Regions from separate parts of the Stakelama saccharophila genome, predicted to be linked through region 2. Evidence: riboswitches for the same ligand, from Rfam matches in the RefSeq annotation. Region 2 holds a riboswitch; the other holds the start of a gene.
The links. Region 2 has a riboswitch for cobalamin ahead of RPR59_RS11445 (TonB-dependent receptor plug domain-containing protein). Riboswitches for the same ligand answer to the same signal wherever they lie in the genome.

Region 1: linked by a shared signal. The riboswitch ahead of metE (5-methyltetrahydropteroyltriglutamate--homocysteine S-methyltransferase) and the one ahead of RPR59_RS11445 (TonB-dependent receptor plug domain-containing protein) in region 2 are both predicted to bind cobalamin.

Annotation. Positions count from the first base shown of each region.
Region 1 covers NZ_CP135076.1:1,571,083-1,574,488, forward strand. The annotation lists gene metE (5-methyltetrahydropteroyltriglutamate--homocysteine S-methyltransferase) at 1-1,736, opposite strand, end outside; cobalamin riboswitch at 1,848-2,050, opposite strand; gene RPR59_RS07430 (tetratricopeptide repeat-containing sulfotransferase family protein) at 2,142-3,406, opposite strand, start outside.
Region 2 covers NZ_CP135076.1:2,463,951-2,467,356, reverse strand. The annotation lists gene aroA (3-phosphoshikimate 1-carboxyvinyltransferase) at 1-93, opposite strand, end outside; gene RPR59_RS11455 (TIGR02300 family protein) at 197-526, shown strand; tRNA gene RPR59_RS11450 (tRNA-Ala) at 603-678, shown strand; cobalamin riboswitch at 1,403-1,625, shown strand; gene RPR59_RS11445 (TonB-dependent receptor plug domain-containing protein) at 1,804-3,406, shown strand, end outside.

The DNA of each region.
Region 1 (3,406 bases), 890 kb from region 2:
GCGATCTGGCGGCAACTGTCCTCGCGCGGCTGATCGTCGCGCACGAAGCTCCAGTTGAGGATCGTGACGGGACCGGTGAGCATTCCCTTCACCGGCCTGTCCGTCAGGCCCTGGGCATAATGCCACCAGTCCACCGTCATCGGCTCTGGCCGCGAGACGTCGCCGAACAGGATCGGCGGGCGCACGCAACGCGAACCGTAGGATTGTACCCAACCGCCCGTGGTGAAGGCGAAACCCGACAGCTTCTCGCCGAAATACTGGACCATGTCGTTGCGCTCGAACTCGCCATGGACGAGCATGTCGAGCCCGACCTCCTCCTGCCAGCGGATCGCGCGTTCGGTTTCGGCGCGCAGGAAGGCGTCATAGCCGGCAGCATCCATTTCGCCCCGGTTGTATGAAGCGCGTGCCTTGCGCACCTCACGCGTCTGCGGGAAGGAGCCGATCGTCGTCGTTGGAAAGAGCGGCAGGTTGAGCGCCTCGGCCTGCGCGCGCGTACGTTCGTCATGCCCGGACTTGCGCTGGCGCATGTCGGGCGTTGCCTGGTGGACGCGGGCTGCGACCGCGCTGTCGTGGATGCGCTGCGACCGCTTGCGCGAGACCGATGCCTCGGTCGACGCGGCAAGGTCTTTCGCCACCGCATCGCGGCCTTCGTTGAGCGCGGTCTTGAGCGTGGTCAGTTCGGCGACCTTCTGCGCGGCAAAGGCGAGCCACTGTTTCACCTCGTCATCGAGCTTTTGCTCCAGGTCGAGATCGACCGGCACGTGGAGCAGCGAACAGGACGGCGCGACAACGATGTCCCGCAACGCCGCGATCGGTTCCAGCCGGTCGAGCAGCGCCGCGAGATCCGCGCGCCAGACATTGCGGCCGTCGATCACGCCGAGCGAGAGCAGCAGTGACTTGGGCGCGATCCTGACCAGCCGGTCGAGCTGTTCGGGCGCGCGGACGCAATCGATGTGCAGCCCCGACACCGGCAGCGACGCGGCGAAGGACAGATTGTCGCCCAATCCGCCGAAATAGGTGGTCAGCATCAGTTTCGGCCCCGAGCGCGCAAGCTTGGCATAGGCGCGGGTGAGGGCGCTGCGCTGGCGGTCGTCGAGGTCGGTGACGAGGATCGGCTCGTCGATCTGCACCCATTCGGCGCCGGCCTGCCCAAGATGACCGAGGATCACGCGATAAAGACCGAGCACCTCCTCGAGATAATCGAACGGGTCGATGCCATGCCCCTTGGCCAGGCTGAGCCAGGTGATCGGACCGACGATGACGGGCCGGGTTTCGAACCCCTGTGCCTTCGCCTCGCGATAGGCATCGACAACGCCCAGCCGGCCGAGCGCAAGATGCTGTCCGGCATGGAGTTCGGGAACGATATAGTGGTAGTTGGTATCGAACCACTTGGTCATTTCGCAGGCGGTGACGCTGTCCGCGCCGCCGGTGCCGCGCGCCATCGCGAAATAGGTCGAAAGGTCGGCGGTGCCGTGCGGGACGCCGTAGCGATCGGGAATCGCGCCAAGCATCGCGCTCATGTCGAGCATATGGTCGTACAGCGAGAAATCGCCCGACGGCAGCCAGTCGACGCCGAGTGCATTCTGTCGCGCCCAGGACGCGGTTCTGAGGCCGGCTGCGGCCCCGAGCAATTCTGTCTCGTCCGATTTTCCCGACCAGAATTTTTCGAGTGCGAATTTCAGCTCGCGGCGCGGCCCGATGCGTGGAAAGCCGAGGGTGGCGGTGGTGACGGTCATATTCTTCAACCCCGAAGATGAAGGCGGGGGCGATAGCCGGACACCGTCACGCGTGACCGGAAGCGGGCCGGCCACGACTGTCAGGAGACCAGACCGGGCACCCCGCCGGTGGACGTTATGGCGTCGAAGGCAGGTCTCCTGGCTCGCGGGTCATAGCGGACGGTCCGTCTTCCCGAGGCTTTGCGCCCCAGTGACATGGATGGACCGCCGCTCGCCGCTTACAGTTGCGGGGGCAGCGCCGGATTTGCACCGGCTTCCCGTCTTAGCTCCGGTGTGGCCATGCCGACCGGAGAACCTCGACCACCGCAATATCGCGTAGTGCGGTGGCCTGCGTCAAGCGTCATATAAAGATTTCTTTATATCTTCGGGTGAGGGTGCCCGGCAACGGTCATGGGATACGCCGGCTTACGGCGCCAGCGGGCCCAGCGCCTTCTTCAGCGGATCCAGCCACGGCTCGAACGGTTTCCAGCTTCCCACGCCGCTCTTGTTGATCGGCCGGCGCACCTGTTCGGAACTGGCGGTCCTGACGGCGCGGTCGGTCTTATGGAATTCCAGGCAGGCCCGCTCGAAGGGAAGCCCGACGAAATCGAGCATCCGCCGCACCTGGCCTTCCAGATCGTCCAATACGTCCTCATGGACGACGCGGAGAACCCTGCCCGGCAGGACCCGGTCCCAATGGTCCATCAGCGCGACATAGTCGCGGTAATACCGGCCGATTTCGTACAGGCCGTAGGTGAATTCCTGGCCTTCCGCGAACAACTGCTTGAACCCGGAAAAACAGCAATCCATCGGCGCCCGCCTGGCGTCGATGATCTTCGCATTGGGCAGGATCAGGTGGATGAGACCGATATGCCGGAAATTGTTCGGCATCTTGTCGATGAAGAAGGGCGCGCCGCCGCGGTGGATGCGGGTGTTCTCGATGAACTGTTCGCCCATTTCGCGAAGCTGTTCGGCCGACAGTCCGGCTAGATTGGCGGGATAGTGGCCCTGTCCGCCGCCCTTCATCCGCCCGCGCAGCCGGTGCGCCAGCGACAGGATGTCGGGCAGCTCCATCGTGCCATCGACCTGGCTGTGCGAGGCGAGGATCTGCTCGATCAGCGTCGACCCGGCCCGCGGCAGCCCGAGCACGAAGATCGGATCGGGGGCGGGATCGCCCATGCCCGCCTTTGCTGCGAACAGGTCCGGCGTGCAGAATTCGCGCTGCAGCGCCAGCTCCGCCGACATGGCATCGGCGTCATAGCGCGATTGGCGGCGTTTCAGATCGTTGCCCTGCGCATAGAAGCGGAAGGATTCGTCATATTCGCGCCGGTCTTCATGTGCCTTGCCCAGCGCGAAGGACAGGTTCACGCGGTCCATGAAGCCCAGATCGGCGCGACCGACCTGATCGTGCATCTGCGCGATCTCGGCATCGGTGAAGCGATAGGTCTTGAGATTGGCCAGCGAATACCAGGCGTCACCATGTCCCGGTATCGCCGCCGTTGCGGCGCGGTACGAGGCGACCGCCGCGTCATGCTCTCCGCGCGTCTTGAGCGCATGGCCCCTGGAAGTCAGCGTGGCCGGGTCGTTCGGAAGCTTCGCCAGCACCCGGTCGAATAGGGCGAAGGCGCGCTCATAATCGCCGGTCTGCATCGCCTCGATCGCGAGTTGCGACTGGAACAGCGGGTTGTCGG
Region 2 (3,406 bases):
GTGGCTGATCGACTTGTCGCCCGGCACGGTGATCGTGCCGGTGAGCGGGCCGGTGGTCGACAGGGAAAAGGGGCGGGGCTGGGCATGCGGCATGGGACGCGGCTTTTGACAGTGCGCTTGCGCTATGGCAAGGCGCGCCCCACTTTGCGGGATCGACCCGCGGATTCCATCACTTTCGAAAGGCAAGAGACGGCACATGGTCAAGCCGGAATGGGGCACGAAGCGAACCTGCCCGAAATGCGCGACGCGTTTCTATGATCTTGGCAAGGACGATCCCGTCGCCTGCATCGAATGCGGGAACGAATGGGAACCCGAGCCCATCCTGAAGTCGAAACAGCCGCTGCCGTTCGAGAACAAGGACGAAAAGGTCAAGGAAAAGGAAGCCGAATCCAAGGACCAGGACCTGTCGGAAGACGAGGATCTGGACATCAGCGAGGACGACGAAGATCCGGTCGACGACGACAACGATCTCGGCGGCGACGACGATCTGGGCGTGAAGCGTCCGGAAAACAGCGACGAGGAATAAATTCACGCGGCGGTGCGATGCACCGCTTGCCAAGGGAGCGTCGCCCGACTAAAGGGCGACGCCTCCACACCGGAACGGGGCCGTAGCTCAGCTGGGAGAGCGTCGCAATGGCATTGCGAAGGTCAGGGGTTCGATCCCCCTCGGCTCCACCACCGGGACCTCAGCACAACTCTTCGGCGCGCCGTTGAAGCAGCGCGTGTGCCGCGGCGAAGCGCCTCGCATCGCGTAAGCGACGATCCTTCGGCCGGTGCGGCCGCCCGCCCTCGGTCCTTGATGACGCAAGGTGGAGGGCATCGTTCCTGCACCGCCGTCTTCGTCCGATCGCGGCTGGAACTGCTTAGCTGGTCTGGGCGACGTAGAAGGTGTTGTACCCGACAAAGATGATGAAGACGATCGCCAGGATCAGGATGGCGAACAGGGCGATGCGTTTCGAATTGCGGCGCGGCCTGGGCATTCGTTCGTAGTCCGTCGTTCTTGCGGGGTTGGAGTAACGCTTCCGGGACGAAGTCGCTCCCGCATTTCGCTGAACTGCTTGGACGAAAGTCGGGCGCGCACTGATGGCGCGGATCGGCACCGCCGAATTCGCGCTTCGGGCGACCCGTTCGGGTCGGGTCAGGCGATCAGCAGCGCGATCAGCGTGATGATGGCGGTTGCGGTGATCGCGGTTCCGAGCTGGAACGCGACGGGGCAATCGCCCACTTCCGGACTCAGGCGGTCCATGCACCCTCTCCCTGAGCCGTCGCCCGCATGCGCGGTGTCCTTGCCGGCTCGACTCCGATCCTACGCCTTTTCGCCCGATCGGTACAGCGGGTCGTGCGAGCGATTGCATCGCCGCGCGTACTTGCTATGAGCCGCCCGGCGACCGGCCGCTGGCCGGTCGCACAACATCGTGCCGGCGCCCTTTCAGGGCCCAGAGGGAATGCGGTGCGGATGCCCGAGGGGCATCCCAGGCCGCGGCTGTCCCTGCAACTGTAAGCGGTTAGCGCGATGCGCGAGGCTCCCGCCCGAGGGAGCGGTCACTGGGCAAGACCCGGGAAGGCTGGCGCATCGAATGCGGTGATCCGCGAGCCAGGAGACCTGCCGGCGCGTGGTCGCTCTTGCTTGGGTCCAGGGACTGGCCGAGGCACGGACCTCCGTTTGGAGCGACATCCCGACGCGGAGGGAGCCGCATCGGATCGTTCCGCCGGTTGCCGCTGGGTGCCGGAACGGCGGGCGTCCGCTCGTGCCATGCGCCCCCTCGCGACCTGTCGTTCGCGCATCCGAGGGGGTTTCCGCCCATGTTGTCATCGTTCGTTTCCGCCATCGCCGTCACCGCCGCCCTGCCGGCCGCGGCACAGACCGCCGGCGTTGCCGCCGCCCGCGATCCCGAAATCATCGTGACGGCCAATCGTGCCGGCGAGGCCGAAAGGGCAGAGGACGTGCCCGCATCCATCACCGTCATTTCCGACCAGGAGCTGCAGAACCGCCAGACGCGCGTGGTGTCCGACGTGCTGCGCGACGTGCCGGGGATCGCGGTCAACCGCACCGGCGCGATCGGCGGCTTCACCCAGATCCGCATCCGGGGGAGCGAGAGCAACCAGTCGCTGGTGCTGATCGACGGTATCGAAGGGGCCGATCCGTTCTACGGCGAATATGATCTCGGCACCGTGCTCGCCGACCCGGCGATGCGGATCGAGGTGCTGCGCGGGCAGCAATCGGCGCTGTATGGCTCCGATGCGATCGGCGGGGTGGTGCAGATCGTCACGCTGACCGGGGCGGAGGCGCCGGGCGTCAGCCTGCGGGCCGAGGGCGGGTCGCAGGGCACAGCGAGCGGCGCCGCGCGCGTCGCCGGCGTTTCTGGCGCGCTGGATTATGCGCTGTCGGCCACCGGCTATACCACCGACGGCTTCGCGACCGCGCGCGGTGGCACGCGCGAGCTGGGGTCGGACAATGTCGGCGCGAATGCGAAGCTGATCTGGTCGCCCACCGCCAATTTCACGCTGACCGGCGTCGGCCGCTACAGCTATACCCGCGCCGAAACCAACCAGACCGACGGCGATCCGACCAGCCCGACCTTCGGCCTGACGGTCGATACGCCGGGCGAATATTTCACCAATGACGGGCTCTACGGTCTGGTGAAGGGCGAACTGGCGCTGGCGGACGGACGCTGGACCAATTCGCTGACCGCGCAGATCGCCGATACCCGCCGCCATAACTATACCGGCGAGGCAGAGACGTCGGGCGACCACGGCGCGCGCTACAAGGGCTCGTTCGTCAGCGCCTATCGCTTCGACACCGGCGCGGTGCGGCACCGCATCACCGGCGCGGTCGACGTGGAGCGCGAAAGCTTTCGCAACACGGTCGCCAGCGGCGGCGCGTTTACCGGCGAGAAGCATATCGATACCGTCGGCATCGTCGGGCAGTATTCGCTGCGCGCGGGCGGGCTCGCGCTCGACGGGTCGGTGCGGCGCGACCTCAACGACCGGTTCGCCGACGTCACCACCTATCGGGTGCAGGCAGGCTATCGCTTCGCCACCGGCACCCGGCTGCACGGCGCATGGGGGACGGGGGTGCGCAATCCCGGCTTCTACGAACTGTTCGGCTATATCGACGGCCGGTATATCGGCAATCCCGATCTGGCGCCCGAGACGTCGAAGGGCTGGGAAGCGGGCGTCGACCAGGTGATCGCCGGCGACAAGGCGCATGTCGGCGTGACCTATTTCGACAACCGGCTGGAGGACGAGATCGTCACCGCCTATCCGGCGCCCGATTTCGTCGCGACGTCCGTCAACGCGGACCGGCTGTCGCACCGCAAGGGGGTGGAGGCCTTCGCCTCGGCCCAGCCGATTCCGCAGCTTCGCCTCGATCTTGCCTATACCTATACCGACGCCGACGAGAACG